DNA from 3 places in the Photobacterium japonica genome. Region 3 is predicted to be linked to each of the others. Evidence: predicted binding sites of a transcription regulator. Region 3 holds the regulator's gene; each other region holds the start of a gene.

Region 1 (8,019 bases), on a different contig from region 3:
TATTGAGCATGGCTGACTGCAACAATTCAATTGGCAGTAAAAACTCCATTTCCGTTAGTCGCTGCGACGGGGTTTTCTCCGCCAAACGTAACGTCTTGCCATCCAACGGGCAATGCAACACATCGTGGATCAGCTGCTGCAACACCGGCAACCATTCCAGATCGTACTGCTCTCTTTCCAGTAAGCCCGTCAGCGTTGCGACCGTTTCCGGACTGTCGACGGGGGCGGTAAATTCAATCTCTTCAAACACGGTGTGCAGGAAGGTGCCCGGTCTTGCCCCGCGAGGGAAAGTGTAAATGGAACGTGCAGGTGTCAGATCGTCCAGTTCTACCGCCACGTCACCGGTGTTCATCGCGGCTTCCTCCGCCGCTTTCACCGTCACATCCACCACCGAATCAATATCGAACCCCGGCAGATCCAAACTGCTATCATGGTGGGCTTGATGCCCCTGCTTCACCAAGCTCGAATAACTGGTCATCCACCAGTTACGCTCTAGTGACGCCGTAAACGGCTGCGGCAACAACGCGGCCATCACCTCTTCAATCGGTTGCCACGGCAATGCCGGTTTTTCTGGCGGTGCGACCACGGCAATACTGGCAGGCCCTTCGGTTAATTTAGCTAAGGCCAGCTCCAACGCCGCCACCCCGCCCGCTTCACCGTTTTGTACCAAGTGCCCCATCGCAGAACGGTGCAAGCCCGTCGGCTCTTTGGTGCTGCGGCCATTGCGTACCGCTGCCATGCCGACGTAACAGCCGTAAACCGCACGGGTCAGGGCCACGTAGATCAAACGTAAATCTTCGGCCAAACGTTCTTTGTCGGCCTTTTCAATGGCGTCACTGTGCTTGGCAATATCCAAGACCGTTTGGTGAGAGGTTTCATCGTGATACTTCACCTCCCCTTTGCTGTCGACTTCGCGGTAGCTACACACAAAGGGCATGAACACCACGTCATACTCCAAACCTTTGGACTTGTGAATCGTGACGATTTGCACCAAGTTACGTTCTGATTCCAGACGCAGAATTTGTTCATCGACGTTGCCGTTGGGCTCCGCCATGTTTTCCGCCAACCAACGCAGCAACCCATAATCACTGTCGAGAGTCTGGCTGGCCGCTTGCAACAACTCACCGATGTGCAGTAAGTCCGTCAAGCGACGTTCGCCCCCCTCATCGGCCAGCAAGCGCTCCGCAATTTGGTGCTGTGCCATCACACTGCGTAGCATCGGCATCACGCCGCGGGATTGCCACTGTTTGCGGAATCCTTTAAAGCTGTTAATGGCGACTTCCCACTCCAGCTCACTGTTGTTCAGTGTGTCCAACTCCACCGCTGTCAGCGCAAACAGGCGGGATGCCAACGCCGCACGCAACGCACGGTCATCTTCCGGTGTCAGTACTGCTTGCAGCAAACGCTGCACATCGGCTGCTTCGGCACTGGAAAAGACGCTGTCACGGTTAGACAAATACACGCTGGCAATACCTTGCTCCGCCAACGCGTTTTTGATCAGCTTGCCTTCACTGCCGGTGCGCACCAACACGGCAATGTTGCCCGCCTCAATGGCGTGGTGCTGATTTTTATCAGCAAAGTACGCCTCGCCTTGCTGTGAGGATGTCAAAATATGCTGGATCTGTGCCGCCGTCGCGGTGGCCATCGCCTCTTGGTAGCTGCCTTTGGTCACAGGCTTACCCGGCTCAGCCTCTTGCAGCCAAAACGTCAGCGCAGGCTGACGTTCTTGGTCAAGAAACCAATGCCGCTCTGCCGCTTTCGGGCTGTGGTTGACCGACAAAAAGGTAATGTCTTGATCATAAATAAACGGGCTGTCCGGCTCGGCAAAAATCGTATTCACCGAGGCCACCATGTCTGCCGTTGAACGCCAGTTGGTATCCAGCGTGTAATGATCCGTCACCTGACGGCGCGCCTGAATATAGGTAAAAATATCAGCGCCACGGAAGGCGTAAATCGCCTGCTTGGGATCCCCGATCATGAACAAACCACATTCGGGATGCTGATGATAAATCTGGCTGAAAATGCTGTATTGCAGCGGGTCGGTATCCTGGAATTCATCGATCATGGCGACCGGATACTGACTGCGGATCCGGCTGGTTAATAGGCCATCCTGATCATTATCGATCGCGGCCGACAACTGAGTCAGCAAATCATCAAACGATAGCCAGCCTTTGCGCGCCTTGGCCTCCACCAACAATTCACGGCACGCTTCAATCGCATGGGCGATCAGCGGATCACGCAAGTTGGCGGGGTTATCCAATAAATCTGCAACCGCCTCAAACACAGCGTGTGTTGGCGGCTCCCCTTTCGGCGTTTTCTCAATCAGCACTTGCTGATGGAAACGTTCCAGCTTATCGGGCAACGCGTAATCAGCGGTAGGCTGCGCGGCCCACTGGCTCACCTCGGCCAACCAGGTCGGCAAACTTTTCTTGGTATAGCTGCGTTTATTCACGCCAGAGTTGGCGATCAGAGCCTCGAAATCCCCTTCATGCTCACGCCACTGTGCTTTGAATGCATCAATGCGCTGCATGTTCGTGGCATGCAACTGCTCCAACGAATCACTCAACGCTTTCACCGATAAGGTGACGGGCGCGCCTGTCAGGCTGTTACCGATGTCTTTGAGCAGTGCCGCAGGGGATGCCCAAATCTGGCGAACTTCACTCGCCAACGCATGCGGCAGGTGATAGAAATTCCGACGCCAATAATCGGCCACCACCAACTGCTTCAGTGGGGCTTCATCGGTAATGAATTCATTATTAAAACGACTGCCGGATTCAAACGCATTTTGCGTCAACATACGCTGACAGAAACCGTGAATGGTATAAATGGCCGCTTCATCCATCTGGCGTTCGGCATTCAACAAAATCGCTGCCGCCGCTTTGTGATCCGGGATCTCGACCAGCAACGGGGCGATCACCGGATCATGACTCACCCCTCGGCTGAACGCCAAACGGGCATCATGGATCCGCGCGCGAATACGATCACGCAATTCGGCAGTGGCCGCTTCGGTGAAGGTCACCACCAGGATCTGCTCCACCGTCAGTTCTTGGGCATGCCGTGATGCCTCACAGCCATGGCCGAGCAGCAAGCGTAAATACAAGCTGGCGATGGTAAAGGTTTTGCCGGTACCGGCCGAGGCTTCAATCAAGCGCGCCCCGTGCAACGGAAAGGTCATCGGCTGTAGTGTATTGGCAACGTTCACGTTATCCATGGCGTGTCTTTCCAATGAAGGATCCCACGGGGCCGATCATGCGGCATCCCGAAGGATCATATTGATCATCTTGTATGGCCTTCGCATCGCAAAGGCGCGTTATTGGCGTTCATCAGCAGTGATGAGGATCACATCACCTGTGTGATCAAACACTTAGTTTGAGTTTAAACACGAGCAAACACATAGCAGTCCCCGTATTGTGAGAACTTTCTCACGGTTTGCCCCTCTAGCATTGGTTAGTATCGCCGCCAGAAACGTGGTCTACCTCTGCACCGGTGGTCGTACAGCAAACACCCTACAAATAACAATGATTTGCTGACGGCCACACTACTTCTTGTTTCGCGATCCCTTCTTTCTATTCCTTTGATGCACATTCAGTATCACGCGTCATCCTCCACGACTTCGCTGCCTAATATCGCGGCTTGTAATACCCGGCCGGCCAATTGTGATGCCGCTTGCGCCAGTTCATCGTTCCACTGTGGCCATACACGCGCAATGTAAGTATCGCTACCTTCACCGGGGAACAAATAGCTGTCGTTAAAACTGTCCGCCATTTTTCCCAATGCCTTCTCTCGTGTGTCCTCGTCATCTTTCCAACCGCCATCACGGCCAATACATGCCGTAATACCCGCTTTTGCTGTTCTCGGAAAATACGCCAAAGGCTGATTCAGGCCGTCAAAATACAGTTCGATCACGTCTTGCAAATACGCGCGAGCGTGAGTGGCTTCTACCGTCTTCAGCTTAAGATGGATATCCGTGCCGATCAGGTGTGTCTCTTGTCCTTTCCCAGCCGCCGCCAAGCACAAATGATCCAGCCAAGCGGTCAGGTGATCTTGCGGACGAATTTTACCGCTGCGGTAGCGCACTAAGCCGCCCTGATAACGCTGCTTCAGCCACCCTTGTAACTGCACAACCTGCCCGTCGACGGTGAAGGTCAAATCCACCTCATGATCATCCTGAGGGTGCTGGGTGTACGGCGTAATCGTATCGACAAGTGTCAGCACTTCTGCGCGGGTAACCGCCAAATCCAACTCACCGAACGCGGCAATTGGCAAATGTCCTGCGGCTTTTTGTTCATCGGCAAACGCTTGATAAACCTTGTTATCATCGGCTTGTGTGCGGCGCGCTTCCAGCAAAAGCGTTAACAAGCTGTCACGTAACTGGTAGCTTTCTAAGCCATTGAGGACGAACGGTTCATCGTCTTCCATCACCCCTTGTGGCGGCTCAAAGAAGACTTTCAAGCGACGGTTAAAGAAATAGCGTACCGGCAAACGCCAGAAACGTTGCAATTCCGCTAATTCCAGCACACGTACCGGCCCCTCATCTTGCGTATCGGCTGGCAACGCGCTGATCTGGAACGCCTGGCTGGCGTGACCACTGCGACTGGCCGCGGGAAGCCATTCGGCCGCAAAACTGGCCTCTTCGCCCATGAAGGCGTTCGGGCTAAACGGTACCAACGGGTGATGATGGATCAACTGCGCTTTGATGTTGTCGCCTGACTGATCGACAGGCAAGGCTTCATCACCTTCTCGGCAATAGCCCTGCTGACAATATTCCACCAGCTCACTGACCAAGACCGACGGCACGCGCTCGGCGTTATCCTGAATTGATCGTCCAACAAAGCTGATGTACAGAATTTCTTGTGCCGATTGAATCGCTTCCAAGAACAGGTAGCGGTCATCATCACGACGAGAACGGTCGCCGGCGCGGGTACGGCCGTTCATTAAATCGAACCCTTCCGGTGCAATATTGCGCGGGTAAGCCCCATCGTTCATCCCCAGCAAACACACCACACGGAACGGGATAGAACGCATCGGCATCAAGGTACAGAAGTTCACCTGCCCCGCGAGAAAACGTTGACTGACACGCTCGCCGGACAGTTTGTCTTTCAGGTACTGATTCAAGACCGCCGGGGTGATCTCAGCATGAAAACCGGCATCCGCCAGTTGTTCTTGCAGACGGTGCAGCAAATCGCGGATCGATTTGAGCACCAATTCGCCTTCCAGCTCAACCTGTAAGAAGTCATCCAACAGCGTCGTCAGCTGCGCGGTCCATTCTGTGACCGAATGTGGCTCGGCAAGCACCTCACGGTATGCCACTAGCCGATCAATAAAGCCGGCTAACTGACCGGCCAACTCGGCATCCAGCCCCTGCACCTGATCGTAGGCTGAGATCCCTTCAAACAAACCGGCATCATGCGGCATGGCATAGCCCAGCAACATACGCTGAATCCCAAACAACCAGGTGTTTTGTTGTTGCTCCGGCAGATCAAACTGACTGGCCGTACGTTCATCCAAGCCCCAACGCACACCGGCGTCTTCAATCCAACGTTTAACTTTTTCAAAGCTGTCACTGTCAAAGCCGAACTTACGCATCACCGCGGGCACTTCCAGCAGTTCCAGCAACTCCGAGGCGTGACAGCGGCTTTCCGGTAACGCCAGCAAACGCAAAAACGCCAACAGGATCGGGTTTTCTTGCTCGGCGGTACGGTCAGAAATCGAGAAGGGGATATAACGTTGACCCGGCGCATTACCAAACACGGCCTGAATCGCCGGACTGTAGGCGTTAATGTCTGCCACCATCACGATCACATCGCGCGGTTTCAAACTGGCATCGGCTTCAAACATCGCCAATAGCTTGTCGTGCAGCACTTCCACTTCACGCATCGGACTGTGACAGGCATGTACCGAGAGCGAGCGGTCATCATGGGCGATCGGGAATTTATGCTGGCTGTTATCGAGGATCGCGTCATTTTGGCGATCCGCTAAATTCAGAATATCGGCTTGAATCGCATGCAATAAAGAATCCGGCTCAATATCCACGAAACCGGCGTCCACTTCGTTGACCTGCATGTCCGACAACAAGTACAAGTTGTCACGCCCCAACTTGCCCATCGAGGCTAATAGGCTATTGCCCACCACGTGATTATGCATATCGGCATCGTAATGGCTTTCATCCATGTCTTTGAGCTGGGCGATGTAACCACCGTCTGCCGCCTCACGGTGTAAGGTGTCGTTTTCCAAGTTTCCATGATCAAAAGTACCGTTGTCCAAGGTACGTAGACGGATCCGCTGCTTGGCCGCCAAACGAGCCAAATGTTTACGGTCGCGAATATCGCCCCAGTAGTAGCGGCATGGGTTGGTAAACATCAAATGGACATCAATGTGCTGCCCCATCGCGGCCAACGCATCCAGATATCGGGGCGGCAGCGAGGAGATACCAAACACAAACAAACGCTTAGGTAAATTGGCCGGTAACGTGCCCGTTTCGGCATAATTATTGAGGGTGTCGATGAAATGTTCGTACAGGTTGGCACGGTGATACGGCGATTGCCCCAACGCCAACGTGTGATCATACAAGGCTTGCCATAGCACTGGCTGCCACGGGTGTTCGTCACCCAATTCCTCAACGGTTTCACCGGCTTCCCACTGCTGGATCCACTCTGGACGATACACCAAGTACTGGTCAAAAATATCGGCAATTTTTTCCGCTAACTGATACAGCTTGAGATCATCGCGGTCATCTTCAAGGTAACGCTTGAGTGGCTCAAAGATGTCTTGATCTAACTGCGTCGGCAGCACCTGCATCAATTTCCATGTCATGGATTCTTTGTTAAACGCACTGCGCTCAGGCACATCGCTGAGCACGTCAGTAAACATGGTCCAGATAAAAGTCGCTGGCAGGGGAAAAGTGAGGTTCGCCGCCACGCCAAACGACTTCGCCAATTCCATTTTTAGCCACTGGGACATACCCGGACTCTGCACCAGGATCTGCTCGTGCTCAAAAGGATTCGCCAACGGTTCAAGGCGGATCAGCTCCACAAGGAGAGATTTTAACAGATCCAGTTGGTTGGAATGATAGACAGTAAACACGCAAGTGCCTCAGCAGCGGGGGAAAGTCTTATGATTCTCGCCTATCTCCCGACCACCTGCAAATGCAATCTCGCTCGCATATTTACCACTGTGCGGTTGCGCTGTTTTCATAGGTAAAACGGAGAAGGCATAGACAAAAAACGCATGAAAAACACCCATGATATACGCCAAATACAATAGATAAAAAAACGGGCTCTCTAAGAGAGCCCGTTCGGGAACCGTTCAAAAAGGAGTCTGGATATCCGGCGCGGCTATACGTACTTATACGTGTGCAGAAGGTGATAACACGGCACGGCAAGCACGAGACACCGGACGGTAGAAGGCCAAATAGCGCACTGCAACATACCCGACCACTGCTGTCGCCACATACAACTCAAGGTGCGCCAACATCGACACTTGGTGGATGTACTCCGCAGCATAACCTTGCGCGCCCATCCATGCCGCCACTTTAAACAGCGCCGTCGCACCAATCACCATAGGGAAGGTGAAGGCCGCGTAGCCCGGACTGAAGGTCAAACGAAGCAAGCGGAAGAAAGCCACATAAATCACGAACGTCATCAGTACCGCAATCCCCGCCAACAGTGCAATCACAACCGGCGATGGCGTGGTGGTAACAGTGAGGTAACCGGCCAATGACAAGCTGGCTGGAGCCGCCATGATAGCAATCGTTGGCTTGGCAGCATCCGGAATTTCATGGCTGAAAATCAAACGGTAAATCATCACCGGCAGCATCACCGCGTAAATTCCCATACCAAACAGTTGTAGTGCTTCGGCTAACGGACGCAATGCGCCCCCTGGGAACGCCACATCCGCCACGATGATACCAATCGGAGGAACAAACCAGCTCGGTACCATATGGTGTAATTCAAAATCACGGGCGCGGTGGTAAGCAAATAGCCCCAAAAAGATCAGGTGCAACGCCACAGCAAACAGCCA
Region 2 (8,019 bases), on a different contig from region 3:
TTGTCAGCATGGTTTCGTTATGCAGCTTTATTCTGCTTGGCTGCATGTGCCAAAAATTGCATTGGTTACGCCTTACATCCGTATTGGGGGCCATTGTGCTAGGTACAATCACAGCCTCGTTGTATGGCATGACGGACTTTTCATCCGTGGCTAACGCAGCATGGGTACAATTGCCGAATTTGCTACCGTTTGGTGAACTGACCTTTGATCCTATCGCTATCATGACCATGCTGTTTATCTCCATGATTGTCTTAGTTGAAACAACGGGTACATGGTGTGCGGTCAGTGCAGTAACCAGTGTGCCGCTTGAAGATGAACGTCTTAATCGCGGCGCGACCGGTGAAGCAGTGGGTCACTTCTTCTGTTCATTGATTGGCGGTAGCCCAGTAACCGGCTACTCAACCAATGCCGGGATCATCGCGGTCACGGGTGTGTCGTCACGCCGCGCGATCATTGCGGGGGGCTTCATTTTGCTTCTGCTTGGTTTGATGCCAAAACTGACTAGCGTGATTGCTTCTATTCCACACGCGGTGATCTCCGGTATTTTCACCGTGATTTGTGTGGTGATTGCCATGAACGGCTTCCGCGTTGTGCAACACATCGACTTGTCTGAGCGCAATATGTTGGTGATTGGCTTACCGATCATGCTGTCGCTCGGTGCGGTACTGATGCCACGAGAGTTGGTCTATGCATTGCCTGAACTTGTCGGCTATTTGGTTAACTCAGGCATTGCGATTGGTGCATTGGCGGCGGTTATCCTCAACTTTGTACTGCCCGATGACACCGCGACAGCAGCACAAAACCAAGACCCAAAAAGCACAGACCTGACGCCAGCAACCGCAAACGAGGCAAACTAATGATGATGTTCCACGATATCCAATTTGCCGTTCAGGCGGACACCTTCCATTGCCCAAACAAAGGCGCGTTTGAGTTCAACCCAGACTTTTTACTTCTGATTAATGATGAGGGGGATATCGCGGCGACTTATTCGCAGACCCACCCCCATTATGCGGATGTACGCCACGCTCTGGCACAGCAAAACAAACTGAAGGTACTGGAAAAAGGCCAGTACTTGCTGCCGGGATTGGTGGATTTACACTGCCATGCGCCGCAGTGGCCACAAGCAGGCAAAGGCTTAGACTTGCCACTGTATGACTGGCTGCAAAACTACACGTTCCCGCTTGAGCACCGTTATCAGGATATCGCGTTTGCGGAGGCTATCTATCAAGACGTCACCCGCACACTGCTGGCTAATGGCACCACCAGCGCGGTGTACTTTGCTTCCATTGATCGCGCCTCCACCGAATTGCTTGCTCAGCAATGTTTACACATTGGCCAACGCGCTTATGTCGGCAAAATCAATATGGATAATGCCGAACAGTGCCCGCCTTACTATTGTGAACATGATGTCACTCAGGCTGTAGACGATACCGATGCGTTCATCCATAACGTATTGGCACTCAACGGCAATGAACAACGCTTAGTCCAACCGGTGATCACCCCACGCTTTGTCCCAAGTTGTACGCCCGACATGCTCAACCAACTGGGTAAACGCGTGCAGCAATACGACCTGCACATGCAAACCCATTGCTCAGAAAGCGATTGGGCGCGTGATTATGCTCAGCAACATTTTGGCAAAACCGACGTACAAATTTATGCGGATGCGGGGTTGCTGAACAATAAATCGGTACTGGCCCATTCGATTTTTCTGACGCCTAACGATGTGGCGATGATTAAGCAATTCGATGCGGGTATCGCCCACTGCCCGCTGTCTAACATGTTTTTTGCCAACGCGGCGATGCAAACCCGCGAGCTGCTTGATAGCGGCGTACAAATTGGTTTAGGCAGTGATATTGCCGGCGCACCGTCACCGTCTATCTTCCGTGCAGCGTTTGATGCGGTGTGTCATTCCCGTGTGCGTGAAGAAGGCGTGGATGTGATGATACCGACAGGACAACGCGGCACAGCCAATGCCCGCGTCAGCTTTGTTGAAGCGTTCTGGATGGCAACCGCTGGCGGGGCGAACGTTTTGAATGCCCAAACGGGCGTCTTCGCCAAAGACCATCACTTTGATGCCATTGTGATTGAAGCCAAACCGAGTATCGGCAACCTGCGTATTTGGCCAGAATTTGATTCACCACGCGATATTCTGGAAAAAATCATCTGCTTGGCTCAGAAAGAAAACGTGCAGCGGGTTTGGGTGCAAGGTAAAGCGGTGATTTAACCTGCTTCCTGTCGTGCTCATTCGTCCCTATCACTGAATAATCAGCGTCAATAAAAAGCCCCCTGCGTGTAAACACACGAGGGGGCTTTTTGTATTCGTCGTTGATATTCGTTGTGGCTTTTAACCTTCAATCAACTTCATCAGCAAATGGCCGTCATACATCGCCTGCTTCACCAATGCCGCACCCGGCATGGTGGCTTGGGTGTAAAAGCAACTTTGTTCAATCACCAAATCACGGTTATACACGGGCAATGACTGGGTACGAATGCATTCCATGATCGCGGGATACAACACCTCTTTTGCACGGTTAAACTCGCCGCCAATCAAGATTTTTTCGGGATTAAACAAGTTCACCATAATCGCAATGGCTTGCCCCAGATTGTGTCCTAACTCAACAATCACCTGCCGTGCCAAGGTATCCCCTGCCACAGCCGCATCGCAGATTTTCTCAATCGTTAATCGCTGACCATGGAGCTGAGATGGGTGCCCTTCGCGTAAACGCTGCTCCACTTGCTCCAGCACCGCCTTCAGGCTCGCCACCGTTTCTAAGCAACCGTGGTTACCGCAGAAACAACGCTTCCCATAAGGCTTAATTTGAATGTGTCCAAGTTCGCCTACATTGCCAATGCGGCCTTGTAAAATCACGTTATCCAGCACAATGCCCGCACCGACACCGTGATGAATGGAAATCAAAATCGAGTTCGCCACATCTTGCGAGTTACCAAACAGTTTCTCGGCCAATGCCCATGAACGGGTATCGTTCCCCACAAACACAGGTACCCCTGTCGCTTGATGGATCGCAGGGCCCAATTCTAAGCGGTGGACATGGTAATGCGGCATTTGCAACACCATCCCCGTATCAGAATGCACCAAGCCCGGCAGAGACACCGCAATGGCGGTAATACGATCCAATTCGCTGACATGGTTCGCAAAGAAAGTGTGGATCTCGGCAATCAATTTGCTGAGCACTTCATCTTGCTCAAGCACATCCACATCTTGGCGTTCTTCAACCAGAATGTCGCCGCCTAACTCATGCAAGGCGATGGTTAAATACCCACGCCCTAAACGGATAGACATAAACTGCCAGCCTTCATTGGCGGGCACCAAGCCGATCGCAGGGCGTCCACGACTGCTGGTTTCTTGAATCGCCGTTTCTTTGATCAAGTGCGCATCGATCAACTCGCGGGTAATTTTGGTAATACTGGCAGGTGCTAATTGACTACGCTTAGACAGTTCAATTCGAGATATAGGCCCGTAAAGATCAATAAGCTTATAGACGCTGCCTGCATTGTTTCTTTTTATATGGTCGATATGACCAGGCTGAGCGACATACATGCCTACACTCCCGATAAAATCCATCAATGTTATTAGCCAATTGAATTTTTTTACTTTGCGAAGTAATTGTGAAGTCGATAATTCAAAGGACGTGACCACGGTCACGATGAGAGAGAAACTTTACAGCAAAACATGCTCTAAAGCCCATTTTTGAGATGCGATTTCGTGGGTTTTTTTGCTTGTAAAATTTAACACACACAAGACAGTTCCCTGTGATTTTGCGATAATCGTCGGCTGCATGAAATAATGTTAACTCACCACGAGGTTTGCGGTGTATAAAATCAACGAAGTGTTTGAAACCATTCAAGGTGAAGGCGTCTTTACAGGTGTCCCAGCCATTTTTGTTCGTCTGCAAGTCTGCCCAGTGGGTTGCGCTTGGTGTGATACCAAGCAAACATGGAGTGCCGAACCGCAAGATGAAGTCGCCATCGACACCATCATGGCGAAGCACGGTGACTCTCCCCTTTGGACCGCATTGGATGCCGACGGGGTTGTCGCACTGCTGATTGACCAGCAGTATACCGCCAAGCATGTGGTCATCACGGGGGGTGAGCCGTGTATTTACGATCTTCGCCCGTTAACCATGGCGTTAGAGGCTGCCGGTTTCCAATGTCAAATTGAAACCAGTGGCACGTCAGAGGTCCTTGTGACCGATCGTACCTGGGTAACCGTGTCGCCAAAAATCAATATGAAAGCGAAGTTACCCGTACTGGCCAGTGCCCTTGAGCGTGCGGATGAAATTAAGCACCCTGTTGGCACCGAAAAAGACATCGAACAACTGGATGATTTACTGGCAGGCAAAGACCTGAAAAGTAATGTGACTATCGCATTACAGCCGATCAGCCAAAAGCCACGTGCAACCGAGTTGTGCATTGAAACGTGTATCTCGCGTAACTGGCGTTTGTCGATTCAGACCCATAAATACCTGGCGATTGCCTAACCGCCTTACGTCTCGCGCTATTCTCATCCCCTGCGCGCGTCTCGCGGCTGTCTCAATACTACGACAGCCGCCCAATCTCCAAGACACGTCTTCCTTCTTAACACGGCCTCGGTGTGCAATCTCTATACTGAGCAAAAAAGTTAAGCAAAAAAGCAATAACACATCTTGTTTATTCATTGTGATTGTTTGGGGAATACCTATGCGCCGTTATCTAGGGAAATGCTTCTGGGCTGCCTGCAGCCTGCTCCTTGCTGCCTGCGGAGGTGGCACCGATACACCCACGCCTGTTGCCGGTACACCGACACCGGTGTCCAATACCTTCACGGTCTCGGTCGATTTACCGGCCAGTATGACGCTGGCTCAGCGGCAACCCACCTTGTTCCCCACCGCGTATGCGGACGCGGTGCAAGATCTCACCGAACAAAACTTCGCGGCCGTGTGGCTGGATGACACCGGCAAGGTGTTTGAATCCATCGATATTACCCGCTGGGTTTCTCAGGGTGATGGCCGCTATGAGCTTGATGCAGGCACACAATATCGCATCAATGCTGTGCTGTTAATGAACCCTGCTGGCGTACCGGTTTTCACCTTGGGTGAAGCGTTACCGGAAGGGCTTTATATGATCCCCCTCGCCACCGAACGGCTCGCCATTACGCTGGAATCGTCACTGGCCTATTACGCGTTTACGCAACGTGTGGTTCAAGATGGTGGCTGGGGGGTGTTCAGCGAAATCTTTAATGACGCCCCACAAGGTAAGGTCTTGTTTGCCTTACAAGACATCAACAGTATGGCCACTGACATCAGTGATACCTTGTTCCCGAAAATCAGCGTGCAAGGCCTGACCCTGAAAGAGCTCATGACCTTGTCTATCGTGCAGTCCATGACAACCGGCCGCGTGGAACGTTTCTTTACCGAGCAAGCCGCTGCGATTGCCGATATTCAAGCCATTTTGGGTGACGGATATTGGCAGGTGGGTAGCTTTACCAATAACAGTGGCAGTGGCATTTTGGTCGACAGCACCCAATACGACGGTACCGAAACCACGGTCAATGAATTTCGCTGGGAAAAGTCCGGTAATGCCGATATTTCCCTCAATGATTTTTTCACCTATTTCAGTGAATCAACCGCTTTCGGCACAGAAGACATTACCCATCAGGTATTAACCAGCAACGGCTGGAAAGGCCTGTTCAGTTACCTGCGCGTCGTATTCGCCACCCAAACCACCGCACTACTGACGGATGCCGCCCTCTCGATTGACGATAAAGCGGGGATCACGCTGGATGCCAACGTATATTCTCTGAATGGCAAAAAAATGCATGACTTTTTGTCGAGTAAAAACAATCACTACGTCACGCGTTATATCCAACCCGACGCAACATTCAGCGAAGGGGCTTCTGGCTTTTACTTTACGTGGCGACCGGAAGGGGAAACCTACCTGCTGTGTGACACCAGCAATGATCAAGATACCTGCCGTGTATTCCCCATTCAGATGCCTGATGCCGGTTATACGACGTTGGATGAGGTGATCACGCCGCTGGCCAATATTGGTCCCAACATCACCGACGTTAACGGCTTTCAACTCAGTGACAACATTGTGGTCGAGTTGATTGATGACAATTTCTTTACCCTGCGTTACTGGAACAATATTGCAGGTGACGAATGGGCGGTTCAGGAAGTTGGCGCTTGGGCACCGACAACCGTGGCAGGCCAATCGGTCATTCGCTTTGATGTGCCCGACATCATGAAACAACTGGCTTCTAACTACCGCTTTAACAGCACCAATCTGTTCCTGATTGCGGATCGTGGTTTTGTCAATATCGGGGAAGTCCTGCTAAAAAATACGGAATACCACTATTCGGGTTTCGATAATGACGCCAAAGCGCAAATTATCAGTGCCGCCAGCCGTGACAACCTTCCCCCGTTTGACAACTGTGACTTCGGCAATACGGCGCAAGCCACCGCAGGTCTTTTCCTGAACGCGGTCACTGAATGTGGCGGGGATGAACGGTTTACGGGAGCGCGCCTTGATACTCTGATCGGCCATTCTTTGGTGCAAATTTCTGAAGATGGCGAGATCAGCGCGCACATTCTGCGTGACGATAACACGTGGGAGATGTACCGCCATACCGATCTCAAAGCAGGATCACGCCAATGGGCACTCACAGAGGAAGGTTATCTTGCCCTCTTCCCGGATGCCAATGATAGCACCACCGTTAATCGCTGGGCGTTAACCCATTACGAGTACACCTTACGGTTATTGGCTATCAAGCAATTCAGCCAAACAGACAATGGCGCCACCATCGATAACGTGATGACCCGTGAGTATGCCCCTGACAGTTTAGCGGCCTGCTCGACGCTCGATTCTGGCTGGGATCAAGCGACGACCACCCCGGTCACCACACGCACGCTCGAGGACTATCAAACCCAAATAACCCAATGTAAAACAGTGTGGTTTGATCGCAATCCCGTGTTGACCGAAACCCTGCTGATCGGCAATACCGGCGATAACAGTGATGATAAAGCCCTGCAGTTTGCCAGTGACAGTTCGCGCTTCTTAACACTGAGTGATGACTTCTCTGGCGAATACTTCCTTGGCCAATATGTGGATTCTGATGGGTGTGGTTTCAATATCGACATCCGCTGGAAAATCGACGATGACGGTACCTTGTATTACGAGGCGCTGGATGGCTCCATGAATGAGCGCATTGCCCTCACCGATACCGATGGTTTGAAACTGGCCATCAAAGCGTTCAACCATCAAACCCGTTGGCAAGACGATGAGACACGCACGTTCGCCGCCACTGACGGTGAACTATGGAGTGACATTGTCACGTTAATCCCGGCCAGTGACGTGCCTGACGTAACCCCCATAGAACCACCGCCGCCAACACCGCCAGCCGACGATGAAACACCCACAGACGGTGAAACCCCAACGGAGGGCGACACACCCGGCGAAAGCGAGAACACCGAAGAGCCAGCGGGACCACCAACTGGGACGATCCTCAATGATGGGCAACAGTGTGCTTACCTAGAGGAAACGCCCGCCCCATAGTGGCCGTTTTCTTTAACCACACGTAGCGATGCTGTATGCACATCTTTAATATGTGCCTGCTTAATACACGCCACCCTCATGCGGGTGGCGCGTTCATCTCGGTGGCACGTCTTTTTTTAATCGTATCACCGCATCACACCACCGAGGCCCATGTAAATTCGCACAATTATTGTGCGCCCCTTTCTATATTTCGTGCAATTGCGCCATCAAATCACGCTTTAAGGTCACAACAAGGCTTGAAGCGAAACGTAAGACAGGTAATATGTTGTCTTTGGACTGTGTCTAAGGGAATTCTGCCCTTAGTGAACACAAGTAAAGTGCCTTAACGGAGAATAATTTACACATGACTTACGCGCCTGTAACAGACGTACTTAGCGGTAAGCTCGCGGTAGACAGTGAAGTCACTGTTCGCGGCTGGATCCGTTCACGTCGTGATTCCAAAGCTGGGATCTCTTTTCTTGCCATTTA
Region 3 (8,019 bases):
GATTGACTTCACCTTAGCCGATTATCTGACGGGGATAGGTAAGAAAGGTTTCATTGCTGATTTGATGCCTAAGCTGCCGATTTACGTCAATTTGCTCAGCCCAGAAGCGCAGGCGGTGATCGGGGAAGTCCATGACAATACCCGCCCGGCGTTGCGTTTGTTGGAGAAAGAAGGCTTTAGCTGTCGCGGCTATGTCGACATCTTTGACGCTGGCCCGACCGTTGAATGCGAACTGCGCAATATTGAATCGGTACGCCATTCACAACAGTGTCAGGTGGTGATTGGTGACCCTCAACACGGAAAAGATTGCGTGATCAGCAATACTTCGTTTACTGGGTTTCGGGCCGTGGTGGGGCCGGTGTCTATCGCTGGGCCGGAAGCGGGCGCGCAAGCCGTGATCCGTGCCGACATGGCCGCCGCGTTGCAGGTAAAGCAAGGCGATCCGATCCGTTTGATTGTTCAATAAGGAGACGTGTTATGACGCAATGGATAGCAGGACATTGGCTCGCAGGCGAAGGCGAAGCCATGGTGTCGCTGAACCCGTTTACCGAGCAACCGGTCTGGCAAGGCCACGCGGCGACGCCAGCCCAAGTGGAAGCGGCGGTGGCCAGTGCCCGCGATGCCTTGCTGGCGTGGCGCCATACGTCATTGTCGGACAGGCAGGCGTGGGTAGAGCGTTTTGCCCAGCTGGTTGAAGCCAACAAAGAAACGCTCGCCACCGTGATTGCAGAGGAAACCGGTAAGCCGTTGTGGGAAAGCCGCACCGAGGTGGGCGCCATGGTCGGTAAGATTGCGATTTCATTGCGTGCCTATCACGAGCGTACTGGCGAAAAACAGAAGGCGATAGGCACAACACAGGCGGTGCTGCGGCATCGCCCCTTAGGGGTGATGGCGGTCTTTGGCCCCTATAATTTCCCAGGCCATTTGCCGAACGGCCACATTGTGCCTGCGTTGTTAGCGGGCAATACCGTGGTCTTTAAACCTTCAGAGCAGACGCCCAAGGTCGCGGAAATCACGATGACATTGTGGCAGCAAGCAGGATTGCCGGATGGGGTGATCAATTTGGTGCAAGGCGGACGGGCAACAGGAGAAGCTTTGGCGCAGTCATCCGGCATTGATGGGCTGTTGTTTACCGGCAGTGCACACACGGGTCACCTGCTGCACCGTCAGTTTGCCGGTCACCCAGAGAAAATGTTGGCACTGGAAATGGGCGGCAATAACCCCTTGGTGGTGTCACCGCACTATGGCGACTTGGACGCCACTGTCTACACTATTATTCAGTCGGCGTTTTTAAGTGCCGGTCAACGTTGTACCTGTGCACGCCGATTGTATGTGCCGCGTGGAGAGGAAGGGGAGCAGTTGGTGGCGCGTTTAGTAACGTTAACGCAGCAGCTGCATATCGATGGGCCTTTTGCGTCCCCAGCGCCGTTTATGGGGCCACAAATATCCGTGGCCGCCGCCGATCGTATCGTGCAAGCCGAAGCGGACTTAGTGGCATTAGGGGGAAACAGCCTGCTAACCGCCACGCGCGGGCAAGGGGCGATCGTGACGCCTGCGATCATCGATGTGACTGCCGTCGTGGCGCTGCCGGATGAAGAGTATTTTGGTCCCTTGTTGCAGGTCGTGCGTTATGACACGTTGGCAGACGCCGTGACGTTGGCCAATGCCACCCGCTTTGGGTTATCCGCCGGGTTGATCTCGACCGACGATCCGGAATGGGCGTATTTTCTCGATCATATTCGCGCTGGGATCGTGAACCGTAACCGACCGTTGACCGGTGCCAGTGGCGATGCACCGTTCGGTGGGCCGGGGGCATCGGGTAACTTACGCCCGAGTGCGTATTATGCTGCCGATTACTGTGCCTATCCCATGGCATCGATGGAAGGGGCGCACCCCGAGTTGCCCGCCCAGCCGATCCCTGGCATGGGGAGCGACCTAAACCGCGAAATAGACAGCGAATAGACAGCGAGTGATGTCACCTTGTGAGGAGGGGATGAGATGGAACGGGTAGTGCAATTGTTTGATAATTTGTGGCAAGACTATGTGCAGCGGTTATGCCCGTCGGCGCAAGAGGTACATGACTTGCTGACGGAAGAAGAGCCGCTGCACAATGATCACATCGCATTGCGGACGTTTAATTTACCCAAAGTCGGGTTAGACCGACTTGCCGCGCCCTTCATTGCGATCGGGTATAAGCCGATGGGGAAATACCATTTTGACGGGAAAAAGCTCTATGCCGAGCATTTTGAGCACCCTAATCCCCTTGCGCCGAAAGTGTTCATCAGTGAATTGATGGTGGGGCAATTCAGTGCTTTGTTCCAAGAAACCGTACGGGATTTGATTGAGCAGGTGCCGGAATCGGTGATGCGGGATCCGTCGTTCTTGTTTGGTGGGCGAGTTTGGGATTTGGACTACGCCACCTATGAGTTGCTGTATGCGGAAAGCGAATATGCGGGGTGGTTGGCCGCACACGGCTTTGGCGCGAACCATTTTACTGTCAGCATTAATCACCTTGAACAATTTACTGAGGTGGCAGAAGTGAACCATCTGCTGCAACACAATGGGTTTACTATTAATGCGTCAGGCGGTGAAGTGAAAGGGTCGCCTGCGGTGATGCTGGAGCAGTCAGCGACCTTGGCCGATCAGGTCGATGTAGGCTTTATCGATGGGGTATACACCATTCCCGGTGGCTTTTATGAGTTTGCCAAACGTTATCCGACCGCTGAGGGCGAAGCGTTGTATTCGGGGTTTGTGGAAGCGTCAGCCGATAAGATCTTCGAAAGCACTGATGTGCCTGTGATGGCCAGAGAGCCGTAGCCATACGAGAAATATAGCACCCCGCGCCATCCCTGTTCGATAGCGAGTTCATTACACGGTGCGGTGGTCGCCGTATTTACAGGTGGCGGCTGTCGAGGGGGGAAATCTCTAACCCAGGACGCGCGGTACCATAACGGGGAAGCTCCTGTTGTTCCAAGAAAGATCGTCCATCACTAAACCCGGTGAGCTCTACCGTTGTCGGCAGTGGGAAGGTGGTGCCAGCTGAGAGTGTGGTGTGATGCTGGGAGAAACGTTCAATGTCCATTGCGTGTATTTCCATCCATAGAAATCAGAGTGCCTTGATATGCATAATGTAGCATCAAGTGTGGACGTGGCAAACAAGGAAAAGAGTGAGCTCGCTAACAAATATGCTCTGTGGCGATACATTAAGCCAAAAAAAAGCCGCACATGGCGGCTTTTTTTATAGGTGTGATCCGTACGTTTAGCGCGTACCGTACACCACAATCGTTTTACCGTGAGCAGAAATCAGGTTTTGCTCTTCCAGCATCTTCAAGATACGGCCAACGGTTTCACGAGAACAACCGACGATCTGACCAATTTCCTGGCGGGTGATCTTGATCTGCATGCCGTCTGGGTGCGTCATTGCATCTGGCTGTTTCGCCAAGTTCAGCAATGTTTGCGCGATGCGGCCGGTTACGTCCAAGAACGCAAGGTCGCCCACTTTCTGGCTTGTCACTTGTAGGCGACTTGCCATCTGTGCAGACAGACGCATCAAAATGTCTGGATTGACTTGGATCAGCTGACGGAATTTCTTGAATGAAATCTCAGCCACTTCACAAGGGGTCTTTGCACGTACCCATGCGGTACGCTCTTGGCCTTCTTCAAACAGACCTAGCTCACCAATGAAGTCACCTTGGTTTAGGTAAGACAGGATCATTTCCTTGCCTTCTTCATCCTTGATGAGAACAGCAACAGAACCTTTAACGATGTAATAGAGCGTTTCAGCTTTTTCACCCGCATGAATCAACGTGCTTTTTGACGGGTACTTATGAATGTGGCAATGGGAAAGAAACCACTCTAAAGTTGGATCTGTTTGAGGTTTACCTGGAACCATATTACTAACTTCCTCTGCGTTTGTTGCCCAACAACGACGTCCCTATACGTTTGAGGCCGGGCCTAACAATAATGTAGTTCGCCGTTTAGGATATTCAGTCAACGGCAAGGCTGCAAGCTGACCTGAATAATTAGTTCAGAGTTTATCTTTTTTCGGCACGCTTTTCTTGATATTGATCTATCGGGCGCGGCCATTTTATACCCATAAGTGTGCACATGATCACACGGTTGTTAGATAGTGCCCAAATCCCTCAAAAGTAGTAAGGAGAATGCAATGCAATCACGCGTTAAATGGGTAGAAGGGATGACCTTCTTAGGCCAGTCAAATTCAGGTCATAGTGTGGTGATGGACGGCAATGGTGGCGAAAAAGCTCCCAGCCCGATGGAGCTGGTTTTGATGGCAGCAGGGGGATGCAGTTCGGTGGATGTGGTGAGCGGGTTAACGTCTGCGGGCCAGCCGATCACCGCCTGTGAAGCGCAGATCAAAGCGGTACGTCGTGAGCAAGCGCCGCGTTTATTTACCTCGGCCAATCTGCATTTTGTGGTGACTGGCCACGGGTTGGATGAAACCTTGGTGGCAAAAACCGTGGCGGATTCGTTAGAGAAATACTGCTCAGTGTGTTTGATGTTGGGTGAAGGCGTAGAAATGACTCACTCGTACGAGATCATTGAAGCGTAAGACAGAAAGAAGGGACGAGGGGCGAGTAAGTGCGGAAAAGCAAGGGTGGTCGAGAGCGGTCCTTGGGCCCTAAGGCCCTATGGTAAGAGCGAGAACTGAAGTACTTGAATCTTGAATGAGAAGCGGTATTTTGACCACAGGACCACAGGACCACAGGACCACAGGACCACAGGACCACAGGACCACAGGACCACAGGACCACAGGACCACAGTCGCTCTTACTCGTCACTCGCTACTCGAAAACTCGTCTCTTGTTGCTTTTGCTCTGACTCGACACTCGTCCCTATAAACGCGCAAACTTGTTCTTCGTCCCTGCTTTTCCTACCCAATCTTCCCGGTATCTATCAACTGTTGGATCAAGGGGCGCATGATCAGCTCCATCGCAAAACTCATCTTGCCGCCGGGCACGACTAACGTGTTATGGCGTGACATGAAGGAGCCTTGGATCATCGACAGCAGATAAGGGAAATCGACCTTCTTGATCCCACGAAAGCGGATCACCACAAAACTCTCATCCAAACTGGGGATGGCTTTTGCGCTCAATGGGTTAGAGGTGTCTACCGTCGGCACGCGCTGAAAGTTAATGTGGGTGCGAGAAAACTGAGGGGTGATGTAATTGAGGTAGTCATCCATTGAGCGAACAATCGATTCCATTACCGCCTCACGCGAATGACCCCGATCGCGGGTATCGCGGACGATCTTTTGGATCCACTCCAAGTTCACGATCGGCACCATGCCTATCAATAAGTCGACATGCTGTGCCGCATTGGTGTCACCGTCGACCACCCCGCCATGTAACCCTTCATAAAACAACACATCGGTATTTTCTGGCAATGACTGCCACGGGGTGAACGTACCGGGCATCAAGTTATAAGGCACGGCTTCATCGAAGGTATGCAGATAACGGCGGTATTGGCCGCTACCATCCAGGCCGTATTGGCGGAAAAAATCGGCCAGTAGCGGGAAGTCATTGGCTTGCGGGCCAAAGTAGCTGATATGGCGACCTTGCTCTTTGGCTTTGCGGATCTCGACATCCATCTCGGGGCGGGTGAAGCGGTGAAAGCTGTCCCCCTCCAGCCAAGCGGCATTGATGTTCATCATATTGAACATTTTACGAAACGCTTCGGAGGTGGTGGAGGTGCCGGCCCCCGACGATCCCGTGACGGCTATGATCGGATGTTTTGCTGACATGACAAACCCTGTCGTTAACATTAACGGAAAGAGTTATTAACAGGCTGGCAGGATAATAGCAAGTTAGATTGTCAAAAATGCTGGTGGGCTAACCGAACCAGCATCCTTGAGGCGGGCATCACAATCTTGCATATCGATGCGAAGGGGGCGGGATCAGGCGCGGCCTAAATCGCGGCGCAGTTTGATGTCGACCGTTTCGTGCAATTCCGAAAAGAAAATCACCGCCTCGCCACTTTCGAGTTGCTGACGGACATGCTGCACTTTACTGGCCATGCTGAGCTCCTGTTCACCGTAATCGGTGCCTTCGCGCAGCACAAAATGCTCGATCAGGTTGGTCAGGGTCTCTGGATCAATGTCTTGCCAAGAAATAATCATGGGTGTGGTCATCATGGTTGAACAGAATTCCTTATTATATTGGCAATGTTGTCACTTGTAGAGGGCTTGCAGTTGCTGCAGGAACCATGCGGGTACCGTGTGTTCCAACCAAAAGACCGGTTGACGCCAGTGGCCGGTGACAAACCCGACGTGGCCGCCATGGTCAGACAGGTGGTAATCAATGTGCGGCGGTAGCGGCTGTTGCGGGATCACGGCCTCGGTCATGAATGGGTCGTCTTTGGCATGGATGATCCGCAGCGGGGTGGTAATGCGCTCGAGTTTGGATAAGCCGCTGCACCGTTGGTAATAGTCATCGGCATTGGCAAACCCGTTGAGGGGAGCGGTAATGTGTTCGTCAAATTGCCATAAAGTGCGAATACGCTGCGCGGCATGGGTATCGAGCGGCATAGCCAGCGGGTGCGCCTGAATCTTTTGGTCGAGATTACGCTTCATCGAACTCACGAGGTAGCGTTGGTAAACTTGGGAAAAACCTTGCTGGATACGGCTTGAGCAGGCCGCCAAATCGAGCGGCGGAGAGATCACTTGGGCGGCGAGCAGATCAGCGTCGTGCTGGGTTTCTGCCAGATAATTGACCAACATGTTCCCCCCCAGTGAAACACCGACTGCCATAAACGGTTGCGTCGGCAGGTGTTGACGTAGCCAGTGCAAAAAGAAACGGGCATCACCGGTTTCCCCTGAGTGGTAGCTGCGAGGCAGGCGATTCATTTCACCGCTGCATCCGCGAAAGTGCATCATCACCCCGAGCCAGCCTTGCGCCTTTGCGGCATGCAGCAGGCCATTGGCATAAGGGCTGTTAAAGCTGCCTTCTAGGCCGTGGAACAGGATCATCACCGGTTGGTCTGGGGCGCACTGTTCAGGCGGGGCGGTCCAGGCTAAATCAAGGAAATCGCCATCGGGGGTATCAATGCGTTGGGTGATCGGTTCAAACAGTGGTTGGCGGCGAAGAAAGCGCGGTAGCAAGGTTTGCAGATGGGCATTGCGTAAGCCGTGCGCCGGGATGAACGGTTGCATGATGACTCCTGATAAGCACGCCTTGTCGGACATATAAAGCCGTTAAGGAAGAAAAGTGCAGAAAGCATAACGCCGGGATCGGGAGGTCGTCCAGTGAAAGGGTGCGGGTTAGTCAGTGGTGTGACCTTGTAATTGTCGGTACAGGACGGTGGGGACATGACAGTGCTGGCAATAGGCGAGCAGGTTATGTGGTTGGATCGCGGGGCGCAGGGGCAAGGTTTGGCACTGCTGAATTAAGTCGGTCTGTTGCTGGCGTTCATGCTGCAATTCTTCGGCAAGCAGCGCTTGATAGGTCGAGGTAGAGAGATGGGCTTTTTGTACGCGGCGTTGGGCACGAAAACGTTGCAGTGAAGGATCACTGTGTGCGAGCGTGGTCAGCAGTGCTGTCAGCTCTTGGGGAGGAAGAGAGAATGACTGCGTATCAAGCCAATGCAGTAACAGGGCAAGGTTAACGTTGCCCTGATACTGATCTTGGAACTGCAAGCAGGCGGCTTCAACCCCCGCTTGACGGTAGTGGTGCAATGAAAATTGCCAAAAATCCGCTGCCGTCAGCGTTGGGGTCATGGTGCATCACCTTGTGATTGATGGATTAGCGTTACGCATTCAGGTTTAAGCACTCGGCTTCCAGTGCTTCCAGTTGCTCTTGCAGATCCATCCATTCCATTTCGACATCTTCCAACGCTGACTTGGCTTCGGCCTGACGCTTCAGTTGCTCATTCAGGCGCGCCTTGTTATCGGCTTCGTAGATAGTGACATCAGCAAGGTGCGTTTCGGCATCCGCCAGTGTCGCACTCAACGTTTCCATTTGCTTATCCAGCTTGTCGATTTGCTTACGCATCGGCGCCGTTTGT

Evidence for each region. The regulator CRP, encoded in region 3, controls carbon source genes, mostly activating them, when cyclic AMP is high. The targets are predictions, from matches to a motif close to TGTGANNNNNNTCACA.
Region 1: the regulator CRP is predicted to act here: its motif matches at 3,410-3,425, upstream of recB (exodeoxyribonuclease V subunit beta).
Region 2: the regulator CRP is predicted to act here: its motif matches at 3,650-3,665, upstream of mlc (sugar metabolism global transcriptional regulator Mlc).

What each region holds. Positions count from the first base shown of each region.
Region 1 is NZ_JAKJSN010000061.1:13,546-21,564, forward strand. Features, by position in the region: gene recB (exodeoxyribonuclease V subunit beta) at 1-3,211, opposite strand, end outside; gene recC (exodeoxyribonuclease V subunit gamma) at 3,592-7,083, opposite strand; gene L4C36_RS19810 (TDT family transporter) at 7,345-8,019, opposite strand, start outside.
Region 2 is NZ_JAKJSN010000010.1:65,897-73,915, forward strand. Features, by position in the region: gene L4C36_RS03275 (solute carrier family 23 protein) at 1-857, shown strand, start outside; gene L4C36_RS03280 (amidohydrolase family protein) at 857-2,224, shown strand; gene mlc (sugar metabolism global transcriptional regulator Mlc) at 2,345-3,559, opposite strand; gene queE (7-carboxy-7-deazaguanine synthase QueE) at 3,831-4,499, shown strand; gene L4C36_RS03295 (hydrogenase expression protein HypA) at 4,699-7,551, shown strand; gene asnS (asparagine--tRNA ligase) at 7,895-8,019, shown strand, end outside.
Region 3 is NZ_JAKJSN010000007.1:193,977-201,995, forward strand. Features, by position in the region: gene astA (arginine N-succinyltransferase) at 1-466, shown strand, start outside; gene astD (succinylglutamate-semialdehyde dehydrogenase) at 478-1,962, shown strand; gene L4C36_RS01425 (DUF1338 domain-containing protein) at 1,999-2,817, shown strand; gene L4C36_RS01430 (hypothetical protein) at 2,894-3,082, opposite strand; gene crp (cAMP-activated global transcriptional regulator CRP) at 3,260-3,892, opposite strand; gene L4C36_RS01440 (OsmC family protein) at 4,166-4,570, shown strand; gene L4C36_RS01445 (phosphoribulokinase) at 4,892-5,761, opposite strand; gene L4C36_RS01450 (YheU family protein) at 5,915-6,136, opposite strand; gene L4C36_RS01455 (hydrolase) at 6,188-7,168, opposite strand; gene L4C36_RS01460 (TIGR02444 family protein) at 7,277-7,732, opposite strand; gene L4C36_RS01465 (ABC transporter ATP-binding protein) at 7,764-8,019, opposite strand, start outside.